DNA from 2 places in the Pseudarthrobacter sp. W1I19 genome. Region 1 is predicted to be linked to the other one. Evidence: predicted binding sites of a transcription regulator. Region 1 holds the regulator's gene; the other holds the start of a gene.
What was found. The regulator HrcA, encoded in region 1, represses chaperone genes, less so after heat shock. The targets are predictions, from matches to a motif close to TTNGCACTCGNNNNNNNCGAGTGCNAA.

Region 1 (9,758 bases):
GCACTGACTACCCGGTGCTTCGCGATGCACTGGAGAAGCTGATGCTCAACGACGCCGCGCTGGTATATGAGCCGGAAACGTCCGCTGCACTGGGCTTCGGGTTCCGCGTGGGCTTCCTCGGACTGCTCCACCTGGAAATCACGCGTGAACGGCTCGAACGCGAATACAACCTGGACCTCATCTCCACCGCACCCAACGTGGAATACGAAGTAACGCTGGAAGACAAAAAGGTGGTCCACGTGACCAACCCCAGCGAGTACCCTTCCGGCAAAATCTCCGAGGTCCGCGAGCCGATGGTGTCCGCCACCATCCTGGCACCGAACGAATTCGTCGGCGCCATTATGGAACTGTGCCAGAGCCGCCGCGGTGTTATGGGCGGCATGGACTACCTGTCCGAGGACAGGGTGGAAATCCGGTACCGCCTGCCGCTGGCCGAGATCGTCTTCGACTTCTTCGACATCCTGAAGTCCAAGACCCGCGGCTACGGCTCGCTGGACTGGAAGGCCGACGGCGACCAGGTGGCCGACCTCGTCAAGGTGGACATCATGCTCCAAGGCGAGCAGGTGGATGCTTTCTCCGCAATCACCCACCGCGACAAGGCGTACTCCTACGGCGTCATGATGACCACCAAGCTGCGCGAGCTCATTCCGCGCCAGCAGTTCGAGGTGCCCATCCAGGCTGCCATCGGCTCCAGGATCATCGCCCGCGAAAGCATCCGCGCCATCCGCAAGGACGTCCTGGCCAAATGCTACGGCGGCGACATCTCCCGCAAGCGCAAGCTGCTGGAGAAGCAGAAGGAAGGCAAGAAGCGCATGAAGATGGTGGGCCGCGTGGAGGTCCCCCAGGAAGCGTTCATTGCCGCCCTCACCACCGACGAGTCCAAGGACAAGGCCAAGAAGTAGTGAACACCGCGTCCGGCAACACCGGAGGCCACCGCAATGCCTAGTACTCTTCCCCTCGGCGACCCGGCGCCGTCGGACGGCCTGCTGCCTGCCCAGGCAGCGGACGGCGCGGCGGAGCGGGCGTTCGGGCTGTACGTCCACATACCGTTCTGTGCCGTGCGCTGCGGCTATTGCGACTTCAACACCTACACCGCAACGGAACTGGGCGGCGGCGCCTCTCAGGATGCCTACGCCCAGACTGCCGCCTCGGAGGTGACGCTGGCAGCGAAGGTCCTCCCGGCGTCGGGCCTTCCTCCCCGAAAACTGAGCACGGTGTTCTTCGGCGGCGGCACGCCCACGCTGCTGCCCGCCGCAGACCTGGCCCTGATCCTCCGCCGGGCCATCGACCAGTGGGGCATCGAAGATGGCGCCGAGGTCACCACGGAGGCCAATCCCGATTCGGTGACGCCGGAATCCCTCGCGGTCCTGAAAGAGGCCGGGTTCACCAGGGTCTCCTTCGGTATGCAGTCCGCCGTGCCGCACGTCCTGAAAGTCCTGGACCGGACGCACACCCCAAGCCGCGTTCCAGAGGTGGTCCGCTGGGCACGGGAAGCGGGACTGTCGGTCAGCCTGGACCTGATTTACGGGACGCCGGGGGAGTCGCTCGCTGACTGGCGCCACTCGCTGGAAACCGCGCTGTCCTACGAGCCCGACCACATCAGCGCCTATGCGCTGATTATTGAGGACGGCACCAAGCTTGCCGCCCAGATCCGCCGTGGTGAAGTTCCCGGTATTGACGACGACGATCACGCCGACAAGTACGAGCTGGCCGATCAGCTGATCACCGAAGCCGGCCTGGGCTGGTACGAGGTCAGCAACTGGGCCCGAACGCCGGATCAGGCCTGCCGCCACAATCTCGCCTACTGGCGCGGGGATGACTGGTGGGGGATCGGGCCCGGTGCGCACTCGCACGTGGGCGGCGTCCGCTGGTGGAACGTCAAACACCCCACAGCCTATGCAGGCCGGCTGGCCCAGGGCCTCTCGCCGGCCGCCGGCCGGGAAACGCTTGACCCGGAAACCCGGAACGTGGAGCGGGTGATGCTTGAGGCACGGCTGCAGTCAGGCCTGGCTGTCTCGGCCCTCGGTGCCGACGGCAGGCACGAAGTGGCCGGCCTGATCGCGGACGGCCTGGTGGAGCCGGCGGCAGCCTTCCGGGGCCGGCTGGTCCTCACGCTCAAGGGCAGGCTGCTTGCCGATGCGGTGGTGCGCCGGGTTCTCCCGGACTAACCCCCGGGCCCAGCCTGGTCGAGGCTGCGTGCCGGTGGTTGGGCCCACGCTGGCAGGGGTCCCTGGCCGAAGCGAAGCGAGGCTGCGTGCCGGTGGTTGGGCCCACGCTGGCAGGGGTCCCTGGCCGAAGCGAAGCGAGGCTGCGTGCCGGTGGTTGGGCCCACGCTGGCAGGGTTCCCTGGCCGAAGCGAAGCAAGGCTGCGTGCCGGTGGTTGGGCCCACGCTGGCAGGGTTCCCTGGCCGAAGCGAAGCAAGGCTGCGTGCCGGTGGTTGGGCCCACGCTGGCAGGGTTCCCTGGCCGAAGCGAAGCGAGGCTAGGGTGCCAGTGGGGACTACTTGATCCAGCGGAGGTTGTACTGGTAGCGGTGCGGCTGGCCGCGGTTCACGTGGATTCCGGCCGCCACCGAGAAGCATGTCAGGGCAATCCAGATCAGGGTTGCGATGACGGCGAAGATGTTGCCCACAACCGGCACAAACACCAGGATGTTGGCAACCACGGCGGCAATGGTTGGGGGCAGGCTGAAGTTCAGCGCCTCCTTGGACTCCTGCGCGGTGAAAGGGCCCCGGTCACGGAAGATCAGGTAGATCAGGAGTGCAGGGACGCAGCCCAGGATCCCGCCGAAGTGCGAGAGCGTAGCCCACTGCCTGTCTTCGCTGGCCGTCAGGGGCAGCGCATTCGCGGGGACGCCATGGTACTCCGAACGGCCCTGGCCGCCCTGGCTGTCCCTGTGATCTTGTGCGTTTTCCGCCACAGTCTGTTCCTTCGAAAGTGCAATGCTGCTGAGTAAGAATGCCAATATCTGCTGAGGCACTGCCAGAAGCAGACACCGCGGTACCAAGAATACTTGGTGAAGCCGCCCCCGCCGACGTCCGCCCGTTGGATCCTGTCAGCTCAGGGGACAGTGAGGAAGTCGATCACTTCCTCCACCCTGCCCAGCAGGGATGCTTCCAGATCCGCGTAGGTGCGCACGGCGCCCAGCAGTTTCTGCCAGCCCAGCCCGATGTCTTCCTTGGTGGCGTGCGGCCAGCCGAATGCCTTGAGGATACCGGTCTTCCAGTCCTGCCCGCGCGGCACTTCAGGCCACTTCCCAATGCCCAGGACGGCCGGACGGATCGCCTGCCAGACGTCGACGTAGGGGTGGCCAACAATGAGGACGTTTCCCGCGGCGCCGGGGGAGGCCATCACGGCGTCCGCGATGCGCGACTCCTTCGAATCGGGCACCAAATGGTCCACAAGCACGCCCAGGCGCCGTCCGGGACCGGGCCTGAAACCGGCAACGGCCGCCGCCAGGTCATCAATGCCGTGCAGGGGTTCGACGACGATGCCCTCCACCCGAAGGTCGTCGCCCCATACCTTCTCCACCAGTTCGGCGTCGTGCTTTCCTTCCACCCAGATGCGGCTCGCCTTGGCCACCTGTGCCCGTTGGCCCGCCACCCGCACCGAACCGGATGCCGTCCTCCCGCCGGCCGGGCCGCCGGTCTGGGCTTGCTTGGGCGCCGGTGGCATCAGCCGGATGGCCTGGCCTTCCAGGAGGAAACCGAAACCCAGCCGGAAGGACCTGGACTTGCCCCGGCGGTCCTCCAGGGCCACCACGTGCATGCCGCCTGATTTTTCCACCCGCGTCACTGCGCCAACCCAGCCGGACTGGACTTCCTCCAGGACCATTCCGCGCTCCACCGGCACTTCGGGCAGTTGCGAGCGTGCGGGCGCCGTCAGGTCCTGGGCTCCCCAGTTCTGGTATTGCATGGATGAACTCCGCTTCGTGCTGGATCCGGACCCGGAATTTCGCCCGGAGCGGTACCAATGCTAACAACGGGGCGAGTCATAATAGACTGTTAGCACTTAGGCATGTCGAGTGCTAACCCCTGTGAGGTACGGTGCGGGCGGAACGGCTGCCCTGATCCCTGGATGGAGGTGGAGTGTGAGCGAACCGCGCAAGCTTGAAGTACTGCGGGCCATCGTGGAGGACTATGTCCACTCGCGCGAGCCCGTCGGGTCCAAGGCCCTGGTGGAACGGCACCATCTTGGTGTCTCCAGCGCCACCATTCGCAATGATATGGCTGCACTTGAGGACGAAGGGCTGATCACCGCCCCGCACACGAGCGCAGGCCGCATTCCCACGGACAAGGGCTACCGGCTCTTTGTGGACCAGATTTCCGCGGTCAAGCCGCTGTCCCAGGCCGAACGCCGGGCCATCCAGTCCCTGCTGGAAGGGGCAGACGACCTCGACGACGTCCTGGAGCGCACCGTCCGGTTGCTGTCCCAGCTGACCAACCAGGTGGCAGTGGTCCAGTATCCGCACCTCAACCGCGCCCTGGTCCGGCATATCGAATTCGTCCTCCTGGCACCGCGGAAGGTGCTGGTGGTGCTGATCGCCAACAGCGGCAAGGTGGAGCAGCGTGTCATCGACGTCGGGCAGGACCTCGGCGACGACGTCCTCGGTGCCTTACGCACGCACTTCCTGGCTTCCCTCGGCGGGACTGCCCTGAGCCAGCTGACGCAGTCGCTGCCCACAGTAGTGTCCGGCGTCGCCCCCGCACAGCGGCAGGCAGCCCAGGCATTGGCGCACGGACTGGAAGCCCTGGCCCACAGCAGCCGTGAGGACCGCATGGTGATGGCCGGGACAGCCAACCTTGCCCGTTCCAACGTGGATTTTCCGCTCAGCATCGGCCCCGTGCTGGAGGCGCTGGAGGAACAGGTGGTGATGCTGCGGCTCCTGAGCGAGATGGCGCAGGACCACCGTGGGGTGGCCGTCAGCATCGGCCGCGAGAACCCGTACGACGGTCTGGCCGAGGCATCGGTGGTGGCCACCGGTTACGGGCCGGACAGCGTCGCGAAGATTGGCATCCTGGGCCCCACGAGGATGGACTACCCCACCACCATGGCCGCGGTCAGGGCCGTCGCCCGGTACCTGTCACGGATTTTGGGTCCCTGACCCGCCCCGTCCGGCGACCAGGCACGAACAGTAGCGCCCGCAGTACAGCTGCAGGCAAAACAACAAGGAAGAGATACGAACTTTGAGCAGCCACTACGAAGTCCTTGGAGTCTCACCGGATGCAACCGGGGAAGAGATCAAGAAGGCCTACCGCAAGCTGGCCCGCACCCTTCACCCGGACGTTAACCCCGGTGAAGATGTAGCAGACCGCTTCAAGGCCGTGACCCACGCCTACGAAGTTCTCTCCGATCCCCAGAAGCGCCGGGTGTACGACACCACCGGCAACGAGAACGGTACGGACAACGGGTTCGGCGGCGGAGCGTACGCCGGCCAGGGCTTCGCCTTCCAGGACATCTTCGATACGTTCTTTGGCGCCGGCGGTTCCTCCGGGCCTGCATCGCGTGTCCGGCGCGGCCAGGACGCCCTCATCAGCGTCCGGATCGAACTTCGCGACGCCGTTTTCGGCGTCAACAGGAAGCTCGAAGTGGATACGGCAGTGGTCTGCCCAACTTGCGAAGGCTCGTGCTGCAGGCCGGGCACCCACCCCGAGCGCTGCGACATCTGCGGCGGCAGCGGCCAGGTCCAGCGGGCGGTCCGGTCCATCCTGGGCCAGGTCATGACCGCCGCCCCGTGCGGCACCTGCGAAGGCTTCGGCACCGTCATCAAGGACCCCTGCAACGAGTGCAGCGGGCAGGGCCGCATCCGCAGCCGGCGTTCGCTGACCATCAAGGTTCCCGCCGGCGTTGCCACGGGCACCCGCATCCAGCTCTCCGGCCAGGGCGAGGCCGGTCCTGCCGGCGGCCCCGCCGGAGACCTGTACGTTGAAATCCGGGTCAACAACGATGCCACCTATGTCCGGGAGGGCGACGACCTGCACGCCACCCTGAACATCCCCATGACCGCAGCCGCGCTGGGAACAGACGTCACCCTGGAAACCTTCGACGGTCCCCAGGAGATCGATGTCAAGGCAGGAACGCAGTCCGGGGAAATCATCACCTTGCGCGGGCTGGGTGTGACCCACCTGCGCGGTTACGGCCGTGGTGACTTGAAGGTCCATCTGCAGGTGGAGACGCCGGCGAAGCTGGACGCGGCGCAGGAGGACCTGCTGCGCCAGCTCGCCAGGTTGCGCGGCGAGCAGATCACGGAGGGCAAGCTGGCCGCCAGCGGCGGTATGTTCGCCAAGCTCCGGGACCGGTTCGGTAACCTGTAGCGGTGAGCAACCCCGTCTTTTTCACGGCGTCCGGGTCCTTGGACCAGATGGCACCCGAAGGACGTTTTGTCCTTGAGGGACCTGAGGCCCGGCACGCAGTGACCGTCAAACGGCTGGCTCCCGGCGAGCCCGTGGACATCGTGGACGGCGCCGGCACCCGAATGAGCGGGAAAGTGCTGGCAGCCTCCCCGTCCGGGCTCGAGGTCGAATGCACAGCCGTGGTGGTTGAGGAGCGGCCCGGCGTCAGGCTGGTGCTGGTCCAGGCCCTTGCCAAGGGCGACCGGGATGAGCTGGCCATCGAAACCGCCACCGAACTGGGGATCGACGCCGTTATACCGTGGCAGTCCGAAAGGTCCATCGTGCGCTGGAAGGGGGACCGGGCGGCCAAGGCCCATGCAAAGTGGCAGTCTGTAGTTACCGCGGCTGCCAAACAGGCCCGGCGGGCCTGGATCCCCGAGGTGCGTGCCGCCGTCGACACTGCCGGTCTCGCTGCTGCTGCCGGGGCGGCCGACCTCGCCGTTATCCTGCACGAGGACGCCGTGCGTCCACTGCGGGTGGTCCTGGAATCGTGGCTCTCGACTGATGCTGCAGAAGGGCCGCGGGAAATATTCCTGATTGTCGGCCCCGAAGGGGGCATCAGCCAGCGCGAGGTGACAAAACTGTGCGGCCAGGGAGCCGTGACTGCCCTGCTGGGACACCATGTGCTGCGCTCATCAACCGCCGGTCCGGCCGCCGTCGTGCTTGCCAGCGATGTCCTGGGCCGCTGGGCGGCGCCCGCAGCCTGAACGGCCACGGCTCACCGTACTTTGAATCCCCGGGTATCTTCGGTGCCGTTTTGCTGGCCATCGGGGTTGGACGTTTGCCCGACCCGGAGCTCGTAGTCGCCGGAGGGCAGGGTCAGGGCCAGCGTAAAGACTCCCGCCTGGGCAGGGTCCGCCGCGGCGGTTGTCTCGCCGGTCAGGAATGGTGTCTTGTTCCCGTTCTCCTCCAACCGTAGGATCTGCCAGCGGAGCTTGCCGCCCGCGGCCGTGCTCCGGCCGGTGATCTTGACGCTGCCGTCCGCCACCTCGACGTTTTCCTGCGGGTCGATGATCCACACCGGAGCCACGAGCCCGGCCGTGCGGGCCATGAGGGACCCCAGCTGCACGTGGTTGAACGCCACGTAATCTGTGTGCCCGTCCACCAGGATGCGCACGCGAATCTGCTGGCCGGAGTCAATCAGGCCGGAACTCGCCGCAGCCGCGGTGGCCGTATAGACCAGCTGCTGGATGGCCCGTGCCGCCATATCGGCGTCCAGGTTGCTGTTGAAGGCGTCCTCCGACACGTCAACGGTGATGACGTCCTTGCCGGAAATCGAGGTTGCCAGCTGTTTGGGGTTCTGCCACGGTGTGAAGAAATCCGGGTCCAGGGGCTTTTCGGACATCATGGCGCGCAGGGCCCGCGTCACGGGATTTTCCTGCTCGGGAACATCCCTGAACTCGCGGTACAGGAACACGTTGCTGTTGCTGCGGCCAATCCAGTAGACCGGCGCCTTGTTGGAGGACTGTGTTGTTTCCAGCGGCGCACTGGTGGACGGTGCGCCAGACACGCCGCCCGTGGCGGCGGGGCTGGAGGCAAGGGCGCCCGTGGGCGATGGCCCCGGTTCAGCGATACAGCCGGTGAGGACAGGGACGGCGGCAAGGAGCCCGGCAAGAACCATTGAACGGGCGCCGTTCAGTGATCTTCCGGCCCGGCGGGGCCCTGCGCTTTCCGGCAACGTGATTGCCTGTCCTTTCCTGGTTGGATTGGCTGATCCCCGGTCAGCCTGGATGCTTCCTTGGCACCCTGGATTTCCAGCATTACACAGCGCCGGCGGGCAAAAGCCGCCGGATGCGCCCAGCGGCGCAACTGCAACGTGAACGATATGAGGCCGATATGAAGTTGATACCTAATGACGGACGGCCGGAACCGGTATTGCTGCCATTGCCTGGCACCGGTCCTGGTATCGGGCCTGGGCTGCCCGCTGGCGTAAGATGGAAGGTACCGCTGAGACGCAACGGGGACAGCCCGCCGCCGATCAGCCAGCAGCTACTCTTACGAGATCGAGGGGATCACGGGCCCGCGGGCCAACACCATGACTGAATCAGCTAACGGAAAGCGCAGGCTTGTCACCGGCGAAGGCGCCGCAGGGGAATTTCCCCACACACTCCCTGGCGTCCGCACCGAAGTGGTCCTCTTCGACAGCTCAGACCAGATGGTTCAATCCCTCGGCAGCCATGATGAAGCGCTGCGGTTCATTGAAGAACAGTTCCCCGACGTGAACTTCCACGTCCGCGGCAACGAGCTTTCCATCAGCGGACCGGCTACGGACGTGCCACGGATCATGCGGCTCCTCCACGAGGTCCGGGGACTGGTGGCACGCGGAACCGTCATCAGCCCGGCAGTACTGCAGCAACTCGTAGCACTGCTCCGAACCCAGTCCTTGCAGAACCCGGTGGACGTGCTGACCCATGACATCCTGTCCAGCCGCGGCAAAACGATCCGCCCCAAGACGCTGAACCAAAAGAACTACGTTGACGCCATCGACGCCAACACCGTAATTTTCGGGATCGGTCCGGCCGGCACCGGCAAGACCTACCTCGCCATGGCCAAGGCCGTCCAGGCCCTGCAGCAAAAAGAGGTCAGCCGCATCATCCTGACCCGCCCCGCAGTGGAAGCAGGGGAGCGGCTTGGCTTCCTCCCCGGCACCTTGAGCGACAAAATCGATCCGTACCTGCGTCCGCTGTATGACGCCCTGCACGACATGATGGACCCGGAGTCGATTCCGAGGCTCATGGCAGCAGGAACCATTGAGGTGGCGCCACTGGCCTACATGCGCGGCCGCACCCTCAATGACGCCTTCATCATCCTCGACGAGGCCCAAAACACCACGCCGGAGCAGATGAAGATGTTCCTCACCAGGCTGGGATTCGGGTCCAAGATGGTGGTCACGGGCGATATCACCCAGGTGGACCTGCCGTTCGGCACGCGCTCCGGGCTGCGGATCGTGGAGGAAATCCTGCATGGCATTGACGATGTGAACTTCTCCGTCCTGGACGCCGCAGACGTGGTCCGCCACCGGCTGGTGGGCGACATCGTTAACGCCTACAGCATCTGGGACGACGCCCAGCGGAACAGGATGAAGCATTCGGCAAGCCGGGAAAAACGGGGGGAACGCGCGTGAGCATCGAGGTGAACAACGAGTCCGGCATCCAGGTGGACGAATCTGAACTCGTTGCGCTGTCCAGGTACATCTTCGAGCAGTTGTACATCCACCCGCAGGCCGAACTGTCCATCCTCCTTGTGGACGAGCCAGCCATGGAGAAGCTTCACATCGAACTGATGGACGAGCCCGGCGCCACGGACGTCCTGTCAGTGCCCATGGACGAGCTGACCCCGGGGACTCCGGACCGGCCCACGCCACAG
Region 2 (19,649 bases), 1.4 Mb from region 1:
TCCTCAAGGGCGGGCTGCAGGAGCTGAAGGACCGCCGGCCCGGCATGATGCTGCTGATCGGCATGGCCATCACCGTGGCATTCGCCGCGTCCTGGGTCACCAGCCTTGGTCTGGGCGGCTTCGACCTGGACTTCTGGTGGGAACTCGCGCTGCTGGTGGCTATCATGCTGCTGGGCCACTGGATCGAGATGCGGGCCCTCGGTTCGGCGCAGGGCGCCCTGGATGCGCTGGCTGCCCTGCTGCCCGATGAAGCCGAACGCATCACGGACAGCGGCACCGAAACCGTGCCCGTCTCCGAACTCCGCCCCGCAGACCTTGTGCTGGTCCGCTCCGGCGCCCGGATGCCGGCCGACGGCACGGTGGTCCAAGGCCAGGCTGAATTCGACGAATCCATGATCACCGGTGAATCCAAGACCGTGCCCCGCGGCCCCGGGGACGCCGTGGTGGCCGGGACCGTTGCCACGGACTCGAGTGTCCGCGTCCGCGTGGACGCCGTGGGCGAGGACACCGCACTGGCCGGCATCCAGCGGCTGGTGGCCGAAGCACAGGCTTCCTCGTCGCGGGCCCAGGCCCTGGCCGACCGCGCCGCGGCCTTCCTGTTCTACTTCGCTGCGGGCGCCGGCGTCATCACGTTCATCGTGTGGACGCTGCTGGGCAGCATCCCGGAGGCCGTCACCCGGACCATGACCGTGCTGGTGATCGCCTGCCCGCACGCCCTGGGCCTGGCCATTCCGCTGGTCATCGCCATCTCCACCGAGCAGGCTGCCCGCGCCGGCGTCCTGATCAAGAACCGGATGGCACTGGAGCGGATGCGCACCATCGATGTTGTCCTCTTCGACAAGACCGGCACCCTCACCACCGGCGAGCCGGAGCTGAAAGAAGTGGCCGCCGCCCAGGGCGTGGAGGCCGATGAGCTGCTGGCATTGGCCGCCGCCGTCGAGTCAGACAGCGAGCATCCCGTAGCGCGGGCCATCGTCCGTGCAGCCCGGGAGCGGAACCTGGCACTGCCTGCCGTCGCCGGCTTCGTATCGCTTACCGGCCGCGGCGTCCGGGCCTCCGTGGACGGCCGCACGGTGCACGTAGGGGGGCCCGCGCTCCTGCGCGAGCTGGGCGCCGTCGTACCTCCTTCCCTGGCGGCCACGACGCGCGGCTGGATGGACCGCGGCGCGGCCGTCCTGCACGTGATTGACGACGGCGGGAGCGTCCTTGGGGCGGTCAGCCTCGAGGATGCGGTGCGGGCAGAGTCGCGGCAGGCCGTGCGCGCACTGCAGCAGCGCGGCGTCAAGGTGGCCATGATCACCGGCGACGCGCAGCAGGTGGCGCGGGCTGTTGCGGCAGACCTGGACATCGACGAGGTGTTTGCCGAGGTCCTGCCCGCGGACAAGGACAAGAAGGTGGCCGAGCTGCAGTCGCGGGGCCTCAAGGTGGCCATGGTGGGCGACGGCGTCAACGATTCACCCGCGCTGGCCCGCGCCGAGGTGGGCATCGCGATCGGAGCGGGGACGGACGTGGCCATGGAATCGGCCGGGGTGGTGCTGGCCGGGAACGATCCGCGCGCCGTGCTGTCCATGGTGGACCTGTCCCGGGCGAGCTACCGCAAGATGTGGCAGAACCTGGTGTGGGCCACGGGCTACAACATCCTGTCCGTGCCGCTGGCCGCTGGCGTCCTGGCCTTCGCCGGGGTGGTTCTCTCCCCTGCCGCGGGGGCCGTGCTGATGTCCGTTTCCACTATTGTGGTGGCGTTGAACGCCCAGCTGCTGCGGCGCCTGAAACTGAACCCTGCGGAGGTACGTTAGAACGACGCCCGTCCACTTTTGGCCGACCCGACCATCGCGGAAAGGAGGAATTGTCCATGACTGCAGCCATTCGTCGCCTGGCGTCCCTCCTCGGCGTCGCGGCGCTGATGGCCATTGTGCTGGGCGTCATGGCCGGGATACTCGGGATGCACGTGATGACGGCCGACCACTCGGCGCACACATCCCACGTGGTGCTCCAGGCCACGGATTCCTCCCCCGCCGCCGATATGCACGGGTCCGCCCACAGGGGGCACGCCACGCCGCCAAGCCTGGCGACGGAAACCTGCTTTGGTTCCTGCCCCGAGATGCAGGATGCGGGACCGATGTGTGTCCTCCTGGCCAACACCGCATCACTGACTGTCTTTCCGGCCGATGGGCCTGCTGCCGTGGAACCCGGCCACGCCGCAGGTGTCAGTCCGGCAGCAGGCTACTCCTACATTCCGGCAAGTCCCACACCATGCGAACTGTCCATCAGCCGAACGTAAAACAGGACGGTGCAGTGCACTTCCGCACGCCACCCCTGGCCCCCGTTCAACTACTTTCCTGAAGGACACCTTCCATGAAAACCACGATCAAAACACTCTCCGCTGCGGCCGCCCTGGCAGCCTCGCTGGGCCTTGCCGGGTGCGCGGCCGATTCCGGAACCTCCGGCGGCATGCACTCCACCCACGCCGGTTCGAGTTCGAGTCCGACGTCCAGCATGATGCCGGACGCCAACGCCGACCATAACCAGGCCGACACCACATTCGCCCAGATGATGATTCCGCATCATGCCCAGGCGGTGGAGATGAGCGGGATGGTCCTGGCCAAGCCGGACGTGCCCGCCGACGTCACCGCGCTGGCCACCAGGATCAAGGACGCCCAGGCACCGGAAATCGAGACCATGACCGGGTGGCTCAAGGGCTGGAATGTCCCCACGATGGCCTCTGACCATTCCGGGCACGGCATGTCAGGAATGGTGGACGCGGAGGGCCTCAGTAAACTCAAGGCCGCCCAGGGAACCGAGGCCGCCAGGCTCTTTATGGAGCAGATGACCGGTCACCATGAAGGAGCCATCGAGATGGCCAAGGACGAAATCGCCGGGGGCAAGTACCCCGCTGCCATCCAGCTGGCCCGCGAGATTATCACTGCTCAGGAAGCGGAGATCGCCGAGATGAAGAAGCTCCTGGCCGCGCTCTGACGCTCTCTCACTTACGGCAACCAATCGGCCAACGCTCTCACTTTCTTTAGGAAAGTGAGAGAGCGTTGGCCGCCAAACCGCGTTAAGTGAGCGAGCGCTCCCAATGGGGGCACCGCAAGGACGGGGTCAGGCGCCGCGGTGTTTGACATGCTCGGGGCGGATTCCTATCCCAACAAACCTGGCGGTGATCCGGCGCAACAGCGGCGAGGCGGCCCGCAGGAACATCACGAACCATCGGGGTGCGATGCGGTTCCCATTGGTAGCCCTGAGGAGCACCCGGTGTCCGTTGCGCTGGAGCTGCTGCATGATCTTCACCGGCATCTCCCGCCGCCGCTGCACGGCCGCGAGTTTCCCGACTGGAGCAGTTCCACCGGCAAGATCCTCCCCGATGGCGTTGGCCAGTGCCACGGCGTCCTGGATGGCGAAGTTCACGCCGACGCCAAACATCGGCGACATCGCGTGGGCCGCGTCGCCGATGGCCATGAATCCGGGACGGTACCAGCGCCGCAGCCGGTTGATCTGGACGGACAGAAGTTTCACCTGGTCCCAGTCCGTGAGGTTGCCGACGACGGGGCGCAGGATCGGCGCCGCGCCGGTGATCCGCGCCTGGAGTACGTCGATCTTTGCTCCGCGGAGCTCGTCAAAACCTCCTTTGCGGATCACCATCCCGGACTGGTACCGGTCGCCCCGGTCAATCGTGAGGACCAGCCCTTGCGCGGAGATGTATCCGAGCGTCGGGGACGGAGGATCCGGCGGCTTGGGCAGGTTGAACCAGAGCACATCGATGGGCACGCCGAAGTCGTCGGGAATCAATCCGGCAGCGTGACGCAAGGCCGATTCCCGTCCGTCGGCAGCGACGGTGAGGGTGGCACGGATCTCCAGGCCGCCGTCGGACGCGAGAGCCCGGACCCCGCGCACCTGGCCCTCTTCGATGATGAGTCCGGTGGCCTCGGTGAGCATCCGCAGCTCGAAGTTGGGGAACGCGTGCGCCTCGCGGGCAAGGAAGTTCAGGAAGTCCCACTGGGGCGCGAGGACCAGGAAGTTGTCCGGCGCCGGGAGGGTACTGAAATCGGCCGTGGTGATCCGCTGGCCATCAATCACGATGTCCAGGGTGGACAATTTGCTCAGTGGCAGTTCCAGGAATTTGCCGCGGAGCCCGAGTTCGCCCAGCAGGGTCACGGTGGAGGGATGCACGGTGTCGCCGCGGAAGTCGCGCAGGAAGTCGCCGTGTTTTTCCAGGACCGTCACCCGCAGCCCTTGCCGGGCAAGCAGGTACCCCAGCACCATGCCCCCTGGGCCGCCGCCGGCAATAACGCAATCCCGTTTGATCTGGCTGTCCACAGTCATATCATCGTGCTTCCTTGCCCTCGGGTGATAGAGCGTTGCCGGGAAACCTGCGAAAGGTGATGGGGCGTCGGTTGGGAAGCGGCCAAAAGTGAGCGGGCGTGCGGGGTGGGGCGGCCGGCGTCGGGCTGATGCATGTTAAGTTGAAAAGCACGGAGGCACCGGCTGGAAAGAGAATCTCCCTTGGACTCACCCGCACCAGTAAGAATCCTGACTGTCTGCACGGGCAACATCTGCCGCTCTCCGGTGGCCGAGCGGTTGCTGCAGGCGGGGCTGAACCAGGTGCTGCCGGGCGGTTTCGAGGTGCGCAGTGCCGGGACCCGGGCCATGGTGGGCGACCCCATCCAGCCCATCTCGGCCGACATCATCCGCACCTTCGGCGGGGACCCGGAGCAGTTCGCGGCCCGCCAGCTGACGCCCAAGATCCTTCGCGGGGTGGACCTGGTGCTGACCATGACCTCAGGGCACCGCGGTGAAGTCCTGCAGCTGGACGCTTCCCTCCTGAAGCGCACCTTCACCATCCGCGAGTTCGCCCGCATGCTTGACGTCCTGGACCAGCGCGCCGAGGCCGCCGGCAACGCACTTGAGGGAACGTACGACGACGGCGATCCCCTCGCTGCCAACGTCGCCTTCTGGCGCGGCTTGCCTGCGCGGGCGGCAGCTGTGCGCCACTTGTCACTGCCCGCGGACTCGGCCGAGAACGACATCATCGACCCGTACCGCCGGGCTCCGGAGGTGTACCGGCAGATGGAGGACGAGCTCGCGCCTGCGATCGTGTCCATCCTGCGCCACGCACGCCTTAATGCCCCCGTTCGCTGGAACGGTGCGCCGACGCTGTAGCGTTCCGGCGAACCCGCACCGTTCCGGCGAACCCGCACCGTTCCGGCGAACCCGGCGGGCGCCATCCGTACAACTGCTGCCGGACCCCTGGACGGTGAAGAGCATCTGCAGGCCCTGGCAGGTGACAGTTTGGACACGTATGTAGCCAGCGGAGCCCTCGCGGGCGGACACTGATCCCACCAAACGCACAATGAGGTGAGGCACAATGAGCATGCCAGGCGGTTCTGAGCCCTCCGGCGCCACCCCTTCCGGGTCCCATCCGCACGGCCTGGGCTGGGTTGCGCATGGCCGGCGGCGCTGGATCGCCGCCCTGCTGGCCCTGGCACTGGTGGCGGTTGCCGTCGTCGCGATCGTCAACCTCAGCCGCGGAGGGACGGCGGCGCAGCCCGCAGCAGCACAAACCGCTTCCCCATCCGCCAGTCCCATCGATACTCCCGCTGAGACTCCCTCCGAAACACCCCCGCCTGCCCCGGCCGCCCCGCCGCCACCCCCTATTCCGGAGCTTCCTGCTGCGGCCATGAACGTGCTGGTGATTGGCAGTGACATGCGCGGCAACGCCCACGACGCCGCGGCTCACACGGCGGCCACCGGTGAACCCATGGACCAGCGCGCCGACGTCCTGATGGTGGTCCACGTCCCGGCCGACCGGCGAAACCTGTACATGATCTCCATCAACCGCGACTTGTGGGTGGACATCCCGGGCCTGGGCGGTTCCAAAGTCAACGCCGGCCTGCAGTATGGCGGCATCGACATGCAGACCGCCGCGGTCCAGTCGTTGCTGGGTATCACCATCGACCAGACCCTGATGGTGGACTTCGGCGGTTTCAAGATCCTCGTTGACGGGTTGGGCGGAATCGACGTGGACGTACCCGTCCCGTTCCAGTCCACCCATGACACCGGGCACGTCTTCACCCCCGGCGTGAACCACCTGGACGGGCAGGCGGCGCTTGAGTTTTCCCGCGAGCGCTACGCGTTTTCCGACGGCGATTTCCAGCGGGTGCGCAACCAGCGGACCCTGCTCCGGGCCATCCTCGCCCGCCTCACTGCCAATGGCGCCCTGAACGATGTAACGGCAGTACGGGGGCTGGTGGACTTCGCGTCCTGCTGCCTGACGGTGAACAAAGGCTTTGACCCGGTGCAGGCTGCCATCCTCGCCTACAGCCTGCGCAACCTGGACGCGAATGCGATCCGCACCATGACTCTGCCCACGGCCGGGGCCGGCTTCGTGGGGGCCCAGTCAGTGCTGTTTCCCGATTACGGCGGCATCAACGCGGTGGGCGCGGCGCTGTGGGAGGGCAGGATCGCCGAGTTCGCCGTGGAATAGGAGCTGGCCGGCTTCCGGCCGGCGAGCTGATCGCCGGGCTCACTGGGTCAGGGACTGTCCCCTTGGTGACAAGCAACGCGGGATCACTTCCAGCCCAACATTCCGTGAATATCGGGCGGTATCTGACCGCGCATTTTGGTGGCAAACACTCCTCCCCTTCCGCCGCCTGGTTTAGGTTCGCTGCCCGTGGGTACGCCGCTGGTAGTGTTCCTGCATTCGGCAAGCCAGGCGGACGGAGTGATTTCTTGTGAAAGAGGACGGACTGACGGAGGCTGTCCAGGAGGCCGGAGCCGTGGAACTGCTCCTGGTCCGCCACGGTGAGAGCGAAGGAAACGTGGCAGCCACTGACGCGCGGCTGGCCGGGGCCGAGGTCATCGAGGTGCCCGCCCGGGACGCGGACGTGAACCTGTCCGGGACCGGCCAGGAGCAGGCCAAAGCCTTGGGCGCGGCGCTGGCCCGCATCGCCGAGGACCTCCGGCCCGATGCCGTGGTCTCATCCCCCTACGCCCGGGCGAGGCAGACCGCCGAGATCGCGGTGGAAACCGCCGGATGGCCGGTGAAGGTCCGCACCGATGAGCGGTTGCGGGACCGCGAACTGGGCATCCTGGACCGGCTGACGCGGCTGGGGGTGGAGAAGCGTTTCCCTGAGGAGGCCGAACGCCGGGAGTGGCTGGGCAAGCTGTACTACCGGCCGCCGGGCGGGGAGTCCTGGGCCGACGTTGCCCTGCGGCTGCGGTCCGTTCTTGACGAGCTGAACAACCTCAGCACCGGGCACCGGGTAATGCTGGTCTGCCACGACGCCGTGATCCTGCTTTTCCGGTATGTCCTGGAGGGAATGAACGAGGAGGAAATCCTGGATCTGGCGGCCAGCACCTCCGTCCTCAATGCCTCCCTCACCCGGTATGTGCGGCCGTCCGGCGAAGGACCCTGGACGTTGGAGAGCTTCAACGTGGCGGACCACCTGACGGAGCAGGGTGTCACCGTCACCGAGCATGCCGGAGATGCCAGTGTCCACCCGAAGTGAGGCCAACTCCCCTACCCTGGTGACGCCCTCACTGCTGCGTGAGTGGCCGCTGCCGGCGCCGGGCGAGGACAAGTATTCACGCGGTTCCGTCCTGGTGATCGGCGGAGCGCGGGCCACGCCGGGTGCGGCGCTGCTGGCCGGTACTGCTGCGCTGCGGGCCGGCGCGGGGAAGCTGAGCCTCGCCGTTGCAGAGTCGGTGGCCGTGCAGGTTGCTGTGGCGCTGCCCGAATGTGGAGCGATAGGCCTTCCCGAAACTGATGAGGGGTCGCTGACAGGCGAAGGGCTGGACCAGATCTCGACCTACCTCGACCGTGCCGATGCCATCCTGGTGGGCCCGGGCCTCGACGATCCGGATCTTGCCGAGGAGCTTTTGCGGGGCCTGCTGGAGAGGGAGACCCGGACCGGCAGCTCAGGCACAGAGGAGGCGGGCTCAGCTGAGACAGACTCCGGTGAGGGGACCGCGGGCGGGGGTCCCGCCGTCGTACTCGACGCTTACGCCCTGGGCGGCCTGCTGAAGCTGGGCGACCAGCTGGAACCGTGGAAGGGGCGGCTGATCCTCACGCCGAATCCCAAGGAGGCGGCCATCCTGCTGGAGCGCGAGGTGGATGACCTCGCGGCGGACGTGGCGGCGATTGCGGACAAATTCCAGGCGGTGGTGAGCTGCCAGGGCTTCATAGCCCGGCCGTCGGGCGGTGGCGCCGGGGAGGAAGCCGAGCTGTGGCTGATGACCACGGGCTACGGCGGGCTGGGAACGTCCGGAAGCGGCGATGTGCTGGCCGGAGCGATTGCGGGACTGCGCGCACGCGGAACAACCAGCGCACAGGCTGCCTGCTGGGGGACGCATCTCCATGCTGCCGCAGCGGACCGGCTCGCCAGCAGGATGGGCCCCCTCGGATTCCTCGCCCGTGAACTGGCCGACGAACTGCCCGCCCTGATGCTGGAGCTGAACACCTAAGCGCCCTGAAGCAACACGGGTCACTTTGCGCCCAATGTTGCCGCGTTATTGGGCCGTTGCCGCGTTATTGGGCCGGACCTGACCCAGCGTTGGAGGAAAGTGAAGCCCGGGCATGGGATGACCCCCGGCCGAAACCGGGGGCCACCGTATCGGGAGGTTCAGGCGTAGGCTGCCGATGCGCTTTAAGCGCTGTGGCGTGCATACTAGCGATCCGCCCAAGAGGCAGTCAGCAATAAATGAATACCCGACGTCCCGATCCTGTTGAGACTAGGCGGAAATTTCCTGCTTCGCCCCCTTCGTTTCAATTTCGATCTTGCGCGGCTTGGCCTTTTCGGCGACAGGAATCCGCAGCGTCAGGACACCGGCGTCGTAGCTTGCCTTGACGTTATCGGTATCCAGGGTGTCCCCGAGGATCAGCTGGCGGCTGAACACGCCGCGCGGCCGCTCGGAGGCGATCAACTCGGTGTCCTTGCCCGCGGGGTCCGGACGCTCGGCCCGCACCGTCAGGACATTCCGTTCCACATCCAGATCCACCGAATCCAGTGCGACGCCGGGCAGATCAAAGGCGACGACGAATTCCTGGTCCTCGCGCCAAGCGTCCATGGGCATCGCTGCCGGACGCGCTGCCGTGCCGAGGACCTGCTGGGCCAGCCTGTCCAGCTCGCGGAACGGATCGGTTCGCATCAACATGGCTTCCCTCCTCGTAAGAGACGGTCCAACATTGGTTTTGGTACCAGCCAATCTGTATTGGCTGATATAGATTTTTTACCACTCGGACGGTAGGTCTGCAAGCGGTTCGGGGACGAATTTTTCTTGTTTTTGCGGGGCCGCCCAGGCGCGGCGAAGGGGCCTCCCGCGCTGTGCAGAGGGCCCCTTCTTGTGGGTGTTTTGGCTGGTCAGCTCCGGGTGGGGTCCGGGCGCAGCGGTGCGGGCCCCGGATCCGGCACTGGCAGCGGCCCGGGAGGTTCCGGCGTCGGGAAGGGATTGGGCGGCTGCGGACCGGGATAGCCGGGCTGGGTGGGATCAGGCTGGTCCGGGCCTGGTTCCGGCGGGAACGGTTCGGGCTCGTGCACTGGCGGGATGGTCATATGCTTCCCCTCTCACGCTGGGCGGATGTGCCTTAGCGTGAACAGGATACGCCTGCGGCCGGAACCCCACTAGGCCACCATCACCCCGATGCCCTATCACTTTTGGTCCCCAAGGCGGCCGGTTGGGGACCAAAAGTGATAGGGCATCACCTGGATTTCTGCGGGAGGTGATGGGGCGTTATCGTCCGGTAGCGAACGGCCGGTTCATTGTCGGGGCGGGTCTATATATTGAAACCATGACCCAGACTCCGCTGCAGGATTCCGCCAGCACCACCGCCACGCCAGCTCCCCCGGTTGCCAAGAAGGTTCCCATCGAACGCAAGCACCACGGGGACACCTTTGTGGACAACTACGAGTGGCTGCGGGACAAGGAATCCGCCGAGGTCGTGGAGCACCTGAAGGCGGAGAATGCCTACCAGGAAGCGGTCACCGCGCACCAGGAGCCGCTGCGCGAGGCCATCTTCCAGGAGATCAAGGGCCGCACGCAGGAGACGGACTTGTCGGTCCCGCACCGCAAGGATGGCTGGTGGTACTTCAGCCGATCGGTGGAGGGCAAGGAGTACGGCATCCAATGCCGGGTCAAGGCGGAAGACACCGGCAATCCCGTCCGGGACTGGACGCCGCCCCGGGTGGAGCCCGGCGTCGAGATCCCTGGCGAGGAAGTCCTGCTTGACGGCAACGTCGAAGCGGAGGGCAAAGCCTTCTTCTCAATAGGCGGCACCGCTGTGACGGTGGACGGGACCCTGTACGCCTATGCCGTGGACAACAGCGGCGACGAACGCTTCACCCTGCGCATCAAGGACCTCCGCACCGGCGAGCTCCTGCCGGACGTCATCGAGAACATCTTCTACGGCGTTTCCTTCTCCCCTGACGGCACCCGCATCTTCTACACGGTGGTGGACGCGTCCTGGCGCCCCTACCAGGTCAAGGCCCACACGCTGGGCACCCCGGTTGAGGAAGACGTGGTGATCTACCAGGAGGACGACGCCGCCATGTGGCTGGGCTTCGAGCTCTCCGCGGACCGGCGTTACCTGGTGCTGGGCATCGGCTGCTCCGAGTACAGCGAAACCCGCCTGCTCCGCTTCGACGACCCGGCCCAGGAACTCACCACCGTGATTTCCCGCAACGAGCGGGTGCTGTATGAAGCCGAACCGTTCCTGCTGCCCGGGCCGGACGGTGAAAAGACGGAAAAGATCCTGCTGACCCACAACCGCAGCGCCGTCAACTCGATGGTCTCCCTGGCGGACCCGGCCGAGCTGGAGAAGCCGCTGGCCGAGCAGCAGTGGGCCACCGTCGTCGAACATTCCGACGACGTGCGCGTCAACGGCGCGGGCGTCACCTCCACCCACCTGATGGTGTCCATCCGCAAGGACACCATCGAGCGCGTCCAGGTGATCGGCCTGGCCGGGCTGGGCACCGCCGCGCAGGAGCCGCCGGTGGAGCCGGCCTTCGATGAAGAGCTGTACACGGCAGGAGTGGGAGGTTCGGACTACGAAGCCCCCGTGATCCGGCTGGGCTACACGTCCTACTTCACGCCGTCGCGGGTTTACGACTTCGTGCTGCCCACCCCTGAACAGCCCGCCGGCGAGTTGCTGCTGCGGAAGGAAAGCCCGGTGCTGGGCGGTTATGACGGCAGCGACTACGTGGCCACGCGCGAATGGGCGACGGCGGCGGACGGGACCCGCATCCCGCTCTCGGTGCTGCGGCACAAGGCCATCAAGCAGGATTCGACGGCGGCCGGGCTGGTGTACGGCTACGGCTCCTATGAGCTGAGCATGGATCCAGGCTTCGGCATTGCGCGCCTGTCCCTGCTGGACCGCGGCGTGGTGTTCGTCATCGCCCATATCCGCGGCGGCGGCGAACTGGGCCGGCACTGGTACGAGGATGGCAAGAAGCTCACCAAAAAGAACACCTTCACCGACTTCATTGACGCCACCGACTGGCTGGCCGGCTCCGGCTGGGTGGACCCGTCCCGCATCGCGGCCCTGGGCGGCTCTGCCGGCGGCCTGCTCATGGGTGCGGTGGCCAATATGGCCCCGGAAAAGTACGCGGCCATTGTGGCGCAGGTGCCGTTCGTGGACCCGCTGACCAGCATCCTGGACCCGGACCTGCCGCTGTCCGCTCTCGAATGGGAGGAATGGGGCAACCCCATCACGGACCCCGAGGTCTACGCCTACATGAAGTCCTACACCCCTTACGAGAACGTGCACCGGACGGCATACCCGAAGATCGCTGCCGTAACGTCTTTCAATGACACCCGGGTCCTCTATGTGGAGCCCGCCAAGTGGGTGCAGGAGTTGCGGAACAAGACCACCGCGGGCCAGCCGATCGTGATGAAGATCGAGATGGACGGCGGCCATGGCGGCGCGTCCGGCCGCTATGTCCAGTGGCGCGAACGGGCCTGGGACTACGCCTTCATCGCCGATTCCCTCGGGGCCACCGAATTGCTCCTCGGCGCCGGGCTGAAGTAGGCGTACGACGGCGGGCGCGCCCCGCCGTCGACGCCTGCCTTTTGCCCCACGCACGGCAGTCGCTTCAGCCCTGCGGGTGCTCCGCCAGCCACTCGGCCAGGGTCTCGAGATTGGCCCGGACCGTCCTCCCCTGCGCCCGTGCCACCAGCGCGTCCGCCAGCTTGCCAAAGACCCCGCCCAGGCCGGACGCGGCGTCGATTCTCTGGGTGACGCGCGTACCGCCGTCGGCCGGTTCGAGCGTGAACGTCACGGTGAAGTCCAGCTTGCCCTCGACCGAACGGGACACCATGCGCCGGGGCGGATCGAACTCGGTAACTTCCACAACCCAGTCGAACTGCTGCCCCATGATTTTGCTGGTTCCGCGCCCCCGGGAACCCATCCCGACAGGACCGTCCCCGACCTGTCCGGACGAGGTGACGGAGGAATCGTAGACGGCGATGTTTTCGAATCTGGACAGAAACTCGAAAACCTCCTGCGGCGGCCGGGCGATGACAACACTTTCTTCTACAACAGGCACTGCAGTCTCCTTTGAAAGGCACCTGATGCCGGCACGGCTTTGCCGGCACAATGGCAGGCACAGCGCCAGAGTGGACCCGCCGTCCGCCACTGTCAATGCCTTCGGGAGGGGCAGGCCGCCCTACCCCGGAGGCCTGCCCTGATGCCTGCAGACGGCTTGAACAGCAGCAATATGACGCTGGCCGCCGCTGCCCGGTACCCAAAGAAGGTAATCATGCTTACTATTGTCTGGCGCCGGCTGCCCGCTGGGGGCAGGTTAACCGGCGCCGCATGTGGAGGTTTTGAGTGAGCATGGAACAGGAAATGCGTCCCTTGACCAACGACGAACTGATCGCAGAGCAGGCCACGGCTTTGCCGGACAAGGAAGTGGCCTCTGTCCTTGACCTGAATGCGGACCTGGATCTGGGTATCGACGCGGCAGCGCCCATCGACCTTGCCGTTGCGGCCAACGCCAACGTGGCGGCCCCCATCGACGCGGCCGCCTCGGCCAATATCCTCTCCTTCGGCTCCGAGGCGCAGGCGCTGGCGGACCAGGGGGTCATGATTGATCAGGGCATCGTGGCCGACGCCAACGCCGAGTCCACGCAGGACAGCGTCATTGACCAGGGCAACGACACCATCGACGACGGCACGACAGGTACCGCGGGCACCACCACCGGCACGGATGGCACCGGTACAGCAGCCGACGGCGGCCTGGGCGAAGCCCTGCCCGATGTTGGCGCTGTGCCGGTGGATCCCGCCGCAGCGCTCGACGGGGACCTGCTCAACGTCAATGTGGACCTGGCGGCCGACGCGGACATCGCCGCGCCGATCAACGGAGCCGTGGCAGCCAACGCCAATGTGGCCGCACCGATCGACGCAGCCGTCGCGGCCAACATCGGATCGATCGGCAGCCAGGCCTATGCCGTGGCGGACCAGGACGCACTGATCACGCAGCACATCGAGGGCGCAGCCAACGCCACTGCAGACCAGCAGTCCGACCTCGAACAGTAAACACAGATGACCCACACCACCGGTGGGCCGCGCCCCCAGGCCGGCCCGCCGTCGTCTGCTGCGCCCCTGGCCGGGCACCAACTGCCGGTCCCTGCCCGGGCCGATGGCGTCCAGCTCATCGGACGGTCCCAGGGATCCGGCTACCGGGAACCCCCTTCGCTGGTCCGCCGCGGGGATGGCCAGACCCTCCAGCTGACGCCGCTGCTGTTCGCGGTGCTGGAGGCGGTGGACGGCAGCCGGACCGTGGAGGACATCGCGGAGCATGCCAGTGCGGCGTCAGGAAGACTGATCAGCGCCAATAACGTGCGCACGCTGATGGATTCCCAACTGCTGCCGCTTGGCCTGCTCCGGCTGGCAGACGGGACACAACCCGAGGTGCGCAAGGCCGACCCCCTGCTCGGCATGCGTTTCCGTTACACAGTGACAGACCCGGAACGCACCCGCAGGATCACCGCGCCCTTCGCCGTCCTCTTCCACCCGCTGATTGTGGTGGGAGTGACGGCGGCGTTCCTCGCCTCGTGCTGGTGGGTGCTGATGGTGAAGGGGCTGGGCTCGGCGACCCACCAGGCGTTCGACAACCCTGTCCTGCTCCTGCTGATCCTTGCCGTCACCATCCTGTCCGCCGGCTTCCACGAATTCGGGCACGCAGCCGCCGCGCGCAAAGGCGGCGCCACCCCCGGCGCCATGGGGACCGGTCTTTACCTGATCTGGCCGGCGTTCTTCACGGACGTCACCGATTCATACCGGCTGGGCCGCGGCGGCAGGCTCCGCACGGACCTGGGCGGACTGTATTTCAACGCCATCGTTGCGGTGGCCATCATGGCGCTGTGGTGGGCCACCGGCTTCGACGCGCTGCTGCTGGTGGTGGTCACGCAAATCCTGCAGATGGTCCGGCAGCTGCTGCCGCTGGTCCGGTTCGACGGCTACCACATCCTGGCAGATGCCACCGGAGTCCCGGACCTCTTCCAGCGCATCAAGCCGGTCCTGCTCGGCCTGCTCCCGTGGCGGTGGGGCCGGCCGGAAAACAAAGTCCTCAAGCCCTGGGCGCGTGCCGTGGTGACGCTGTGGGTGCTGGTCACCGTGCCACTGCTGATCTTCAGCCTGGCCATGATGGTGGTCTCGCTCCCGCGGCTGCTCGCCACCGCCTGGGGCAGCGGCGCCAAACAGCAGGCGATGCTCAACCAGAGCCTTTCCGACGGCGACCTTGCCGGCGCTGCCGTGCGCGCCCTGGCCATCGCCGCCGTTGCCCTGCCCACGGTGGGCATGCTCTACATTCTGTTCCGTCTCCTGCGGCAGCTGGTCACCGGGCTCTGGCAGAAGACACGCGGCAGGTTTGTGCAGCGCACCGCTGCCATGGGTGCCGTGGCAGCATTGCTGGCCGGGCTGGCCTGGGCTTGGTGGCCCGACGGCGGGACGTACCGTCCGGTCCAGCCCTATGAACGCGGCACGCTGGCTGATGCCTCCGCGTCCATCCTGCCCATGGCGGGCACGGCCCTTCGTGAGGGCGGCAGCGGCAGGACGGTTGCGCTCTGGCCGGCAGGAGCCGCGACGCCAACCCGGGAGAACCCGCAACTGGCCATGGTGCTGGTTCCCGTTCAGGGTTCCACTGCTGGTTCGTCAGCTGGTTCGCCGGCTGGTTCCGCGGCTGGATCCGGCAACTTGGCCGCGCCGTCGTGGGTGTTCCCGTTCGACCGGCCCGCGGCTCCCCGCGAGGGCGGCAACCAGGCGCTGGCGGTGAACACCACCGATGGTTCCGTGACCTACAGTGTGGCCTTTGCGCTGGTATGGGCCGAGGACGGCGAACCCGTGGATACCCGGAATGAGGCCTACGCCTTTGCCAGCTGCGCAGGCTGCGCGGCCGTGGCAGTGGGATTCCAGGTGGTCCTCATTGTTGGGCAGGCGGACGTCATCGTGCCCGAGAACCTGTCCGCGGTTGCAAACTACAACTGCTTTGAATGCCTCACCTACGCCCTCGCCAGCCAACTGGTCCTCACCCTGGACGGGCCGCTGACGGACGACAGCATGGCATCGCTCCAGGCGCTCTGGGCCGAGATCGCAGAGTACGGCCGGAACATCCGGAACGTGCCGCTCTCGGACATCCAGGGCCGGCTCGCAGCCTACAAGGAGCAGATCACGGCCATTATCAGGGCCGACGCAGGCGCCGCGAACAATCCATCGTCCGGAACATCCGCGTCCACGGGCACGCCGGGCGGAACGCCAGCGGCAACCACGCCGGGCGAACCCGGACTTCCCGCACCGGGGCCGTCCGCTCCCGGCTCAGGCACGGGGGCCGAAGCACCCGCGCCGGCAGGGACTGCCGTTCCCACCGTCCCTGCGATTCAGCCCGCCCCTGGTGACGCACCGCCGTCGTACATCCCCGTTGAGACGCCGGTCCCAACGGCGGATACTGGGGGCACGGCCCCCGCCGTGGAACCCCAGCCGACCGCAAACCCCAGCTAGGAGAGCAGATGTCTTTGAGCAAGGGAACCTCCGTGGAATGGAATACGCCGCAGGGCAAGACGCACGGCAGGATCGTCGAGAAGAAAACCAGCGACTTCGAGCTGGACGGCCATACCCACCGTGCCAGTGAGGACGAGCCCCAGTATGTGGTGGAGTCCGCGAAGACCGGAGCACGCGCGGCCCACAAAGCCTCGGCCCTGACCGAGAAGAAGTAGTCCGGTGGCGGCCCAGCACGAGGTTGTCATCATCGGCGGCGGCAACGCGGGCATCTCCCTCGCCGCCCGGCTGGAGCGGTACGGCGTCAAAGACGTGGCCATCGTCGAACCCCGGGACCACCATCTCTACCAGCCCCTGTTCTCGCACATCGCCGGGGGCAGGGCCTCGGCCAAGGAGGCAATCCGGCCCCAGGAACAGCTGATTCCGGAGGGCGTCACCTGGATCCGGGACGCCGCTGCCGGCGTGGACACGGACTCGAACACCGTGACCCTTCAGTCTGGTGCCACCGTGGCGTACGGGCAGCTGGTGGTGTGCCCGGGCCTGCAGTATGACTGGGAAGCAGTGCCCGGCCTTGCCGAAGCCGTCCATTCACCACACGGCGCCTCGCACTACGAGTTCGAGCTGGCACCCAAGGCGTGGACCCTGCTGAGCGGGCTGGAATCCGGCACCGCCCTCTTTACCATGCCTGCCGGCCCCATCAAGTGCGGCGGCGCGGCGCAGAAGCCCATGTACCTGGCCTGCGACTACTGGAAGGCGCAGGGCGTGCTGGACCGGATCCGGGTGGTGATGGTCCAGCCCTATCCCACGGTATTCGGGGTGCCGGAGGTGGACCGGGAGCTGGACCGCAAGATCGCCGAGTACGGCATCGAACTGCGGACCAACAGCGAACTGGTGTCAGTGGACCCGACGGGGCAGCTGGCTACCATCCGCAACATCGAGTCCGGGGGTGAGGAGAACCTGCACTACGACGTCCTCAACGGTGTCCCGCCGCAGTCAGCGCCGGACTGGCTCAAGGCAACAGCACTGCCCTCTCCCGGTGACGCCGGCGGTTTTGTAGAGGTGGACCGGCAGACCCTGCGGCACATCCGGTTTGCGAACGTCTGGTCCCTGGGCGACGCTGCCGGGACCACCAACTCCAAGTCCGGCGGGGCACTGCGCAAACAAACCAAGGTGCTGGCCAAGAACCTGGTGGCTGCCCGGAAAGGCAAGCCGCTGCCGGCCAAATACAACGGCTACTCGGTGTGCCCCTTCACGGTCTCCCGGAACACGGTGGTGTTCGCCGAGTTCGACGACCGCTACCGGCCCATGCCCACCGTCCCCCGGATCCCCACCTGGAACGAGAGCAGGCTGTCCTGGGTGGTGGACCGGGACATCTTCCCGCAGGTGTACTGGAACATGATCCTCAAAGGGCGGGCCTAGGCGCTCCCACGAAAGCCGGTGGTTGAGCCCGGACCCAGTGGTTGAGCCTGTCGAAACCAAGCGGGGTTTCGACAGGCTCAACCACCAGTCTTTTGCTGCAGCCGCTTGAGGGACCGGGTCACACGCCACTCGTCAGCGAGGACCGCGTAGACCAGCTCGGTGGCCCACTGGCCTTTGTAGTGCCACTTGTCCACGTGCCGCGCTTCCTGCCGCATGCCCAACCGCCGGCAGAGTTCTGCGGAGGCTGTGTTGAGCTCATCCAGCCGCGCCTCGATCCGGTGCATGCCCAGCTCCTCGAAACCCAGCCGAAGCATCGCCTCAGCAGCTTCCGTGGCGTAGCCTTTGCCCCTGGCACCCGGCGCCAGGCTCCAGCCCACTTCACCCTGGCCATTCCCGGGCAGCCACTTCAGCACCACCTCGCCCTGAAGCCCGGGCTCACCGCAGGCCTCGATGGCCAGCGCCACCCAGTCCCCCTCCTTTTCGAAGACGAAGTTGGCATACCGGCCCACCCGCTCCATGGACTCCGTGTACGTCTTGGCCGGGCCGGGCAGGAACCGGGCGGTTTCGGGCAGCGAATGGTAGGCGTGGAAGTCGTCAAGGTCCCGGCCCTCAAAGCGGCGCAGGATGAGCCGCTCCGTACGGATCGGCAGGGTGATGTGCGGCATGGGCTACTGGGTGGACCCAGATCCCACGACGGCGGCCGTCGCCTCCGCGATGGCCCGTTCCTCGTCCGTGGGCACCACCAGGACGGGGAGGCCGGACTGCGGCGTGGAAATCACGCGCGGTTCCTTGGACCGCTCAGCGTTCAGTCCGGCGTCGAGCTGCACACCCAAGGCCCCCAGCTTCTCGGCGACCAGGGCGCGGAACTGGTGCGAGTTCTCGCCGATTCCCGCGGTGAACACCAATGCCTTGGCCCCGCCCACAGCCACGTGGTAGCCGCCGATGTATTTGGCGAGCCGGTAGGACGTGACGGCGAGCGCGGTTGCCGCCTTTCCGTCGCCGGCCTCGGCCGCCTCCACCACCGAGCGCATGTCGTTGTTGCCGGCCAGGCCCTTCAGCCCCGATTCCCGGTTCAGCATGGTGTCGATGTCCTCGGGGCTCCATCCTGCCCGGCCGAGGAACACCAGGATGGACGGGTCCAGGTCGCCCGAGCGGGTACCCATCACCAGGCCCTCCAGCGGGGTGAAGCCCATGGAGGTGTCCACGGAGTGGCCGCCCCGGATGGCCGTGACGGAGGCGCCGTTGCCCAGGTGGGCGATGACGCCGTCGAACTCGTTGACCGGGAGGTCCAGCAACGCGGCAGCGCGGCGGGTGACGTACTCATGTGATGTCCCGTGGAAGCCGTAGCGGCGGATGCCGTGGTTGGTGTACAGCTCGTCCGGGACGGCATAGCGCCATGCGTGCTCGGGGAGGGTGCGGTGGAAGGCGGTATCAAACACGGCCACCTGCGGCATTTTTGGCCACTTCTTGGTGATGGCACGGATGCCCAGCACGTTGGCAGGGTTGTGCAGCGGCGCCAGCGGGTTGAGCCGCTCGATGGCGCGGGTGATCTCGTTGTCGATCAGCACCGGCTCGGCGAACCGCTCGCCGCCGTGCACCACCCGGTGCCCGACGGCGGCCAGCTCCAGGTCGCCCAGCTCCTGGTGGATGGCGGCGTCCACCTGTTCCAGCGCCTCGGCGTGATCCCGCGGGCCCTCGATTTCGCCGTCACCGTCGCCACCGTTGCCCATGCCGATCTTTTCGATCAGCCCCTCGGTGAGGACGCTCCCTGCGGCGACGTCACGCACCTGGTACTTGAGGGAGGATGAGCCGGAATTGATGACGAGCACGAGCATGCGGGGCCTCCTGAGCCTGGCTTCTGCAGTTCAATCCCACTATATGTGGGTCCCACCTTCCCCCGTCCCCCGCCGCGAAATGGCACTTCGCGGCAGTGTTGCCCACCCGGACTGCCGCCAAGTGCCATCTCGCGGTTTCCTTGCGGATGGGCGCGGCCTGTGCCTAGAGTCGGCGGACAGGCTGGACCACGGCGAGAGGACATTTCCATGACGAACGAGCCCACCCAGATCGACGAGAACGACCCCACCAACACGGGATCCAGCAGCACCGCGCCGCTGAATGCACAAGAGGGCTCCGGAACCAAGGACCCCACCGGAGTGGAAGGTGCCAACCCTGCCCTGGACGATACGGGCGCTCCCAAAGCAGCTGAGACGGGCGAGGCTCCGGAAGCGCCGGAGAACACCGA

Region 2: the regulator HrcA is predicted to act here: its motif matches at 9,229-9,255, upstream of QF038_RS03510 (Hsp20/alpha crystallin family protein).

The regions. Positions count from the first base shown of each region.
Region 1 covers NZ_JAUSZR010000001.1:2,099,561-2,109,318, forward strand. Annotated here, with positions in the region: gene lepA (translation elongation factor 4) at 1-902, shown strand, start outside; gene hemW (radical SAM family heme chaperone HemW) at 939-2,168, shown strand; gene QF038_RS09895 (DUF4870 domain-containing protein) at 2,501-2,920, opposite strand; gene QF038_RS09900 (DUF3097 domain-containing protein) at 3,061-3,915, opposite strand; gene hrcA (heat-inducible transcriptional repressor HrcA) at 4,091-5,104, shown strand; gene dnaJ (molecular chaperone DnaJ) at 5,187-6,314, shown strand; gene QF038_RS09915 (16S rRNA (uracil(1498)-N(3))-methyltransferase) at 6,317-7,099, shown strand; gene QF038_RS09920 (GerMN domain-containing protein) at 7,111-8,013, opposite strand; gene QF038_RS09925 (PhoH family protein) at 8,428-9,516, shown strand; gene ybeY (rRNA maturation RNase YbeY) at 9,513-9,758, shown strand, end outside.
Region 2 covers NZ_JAUSZR010000001.1:744,427-764,075, reverse strand. Annotated here, with positions in the region: gene QF038_RS03550 (heavy metal translocating P-type ATPase) at 1-1,796, shown strand, start outside; gene QF038_RS03545 (DUF6153 family protein) at 1,853-2,281, shown strand; gene QF038_RS03540 (DUF305 domain-containing protein) at 2,356-2,976, shown strand; gene QF038_RS03535 (FAD-dependent oxidoreductase) at 3,103-4,323, opposite strand; gene QF038_RS03530 (low molecular weight phosphatase family protein) at 4,504-5,160, shown strand; gene QF038_RS03525 (LCP family protein) at 5,366-6,484, shown strand; gene QF038_RS03520 (histidine phosphatase family protein) at 6,732-7,508, shown strand; gene QF038_RS03515 (NAD(P)H-hydrate dehydratase) at 7,486-8,463, shown strand; gene QF038_RS03510 (Hsp20/alpha crystallin family protein) at 8,731-9,153, opposite strand; gene QF038_RS03505 (hypothetical protein) at 9,360-9,551, opposite strand; gene QF038_RS03500 (S9 family peptidase) at 9,788-12,022, shown strand; gene QF038_RS03495 (SRPBCC family protein) at 12,087-12,539, opposite strand; gene QF038_RS03490 (peptidoglycan-binding protein) at 12,830-13,531, shown strand; gene QF038_RS03485 (M50 family metallopeptidase) at 13,538-15,991, shown strand; gene QF038_RS03480 (DUF2945 domain-containing protein) at 16,000-16,206, shown strand; gene QF038_RS03475 (NAD(P)/FAD-dependent oxidoreductase) at 16,211-17,407, shown strand; gene QF038_RS03470 (GNAT family N-acetyltransferase) at 17,485-18,072, opposite strand; gene QF038_RS03465 (acetate kinase) at 18,076-19,242, opposite strand; gene QF038_RS03460 (hypothetical protein) at 19,450-19,649, shown strand, end outside.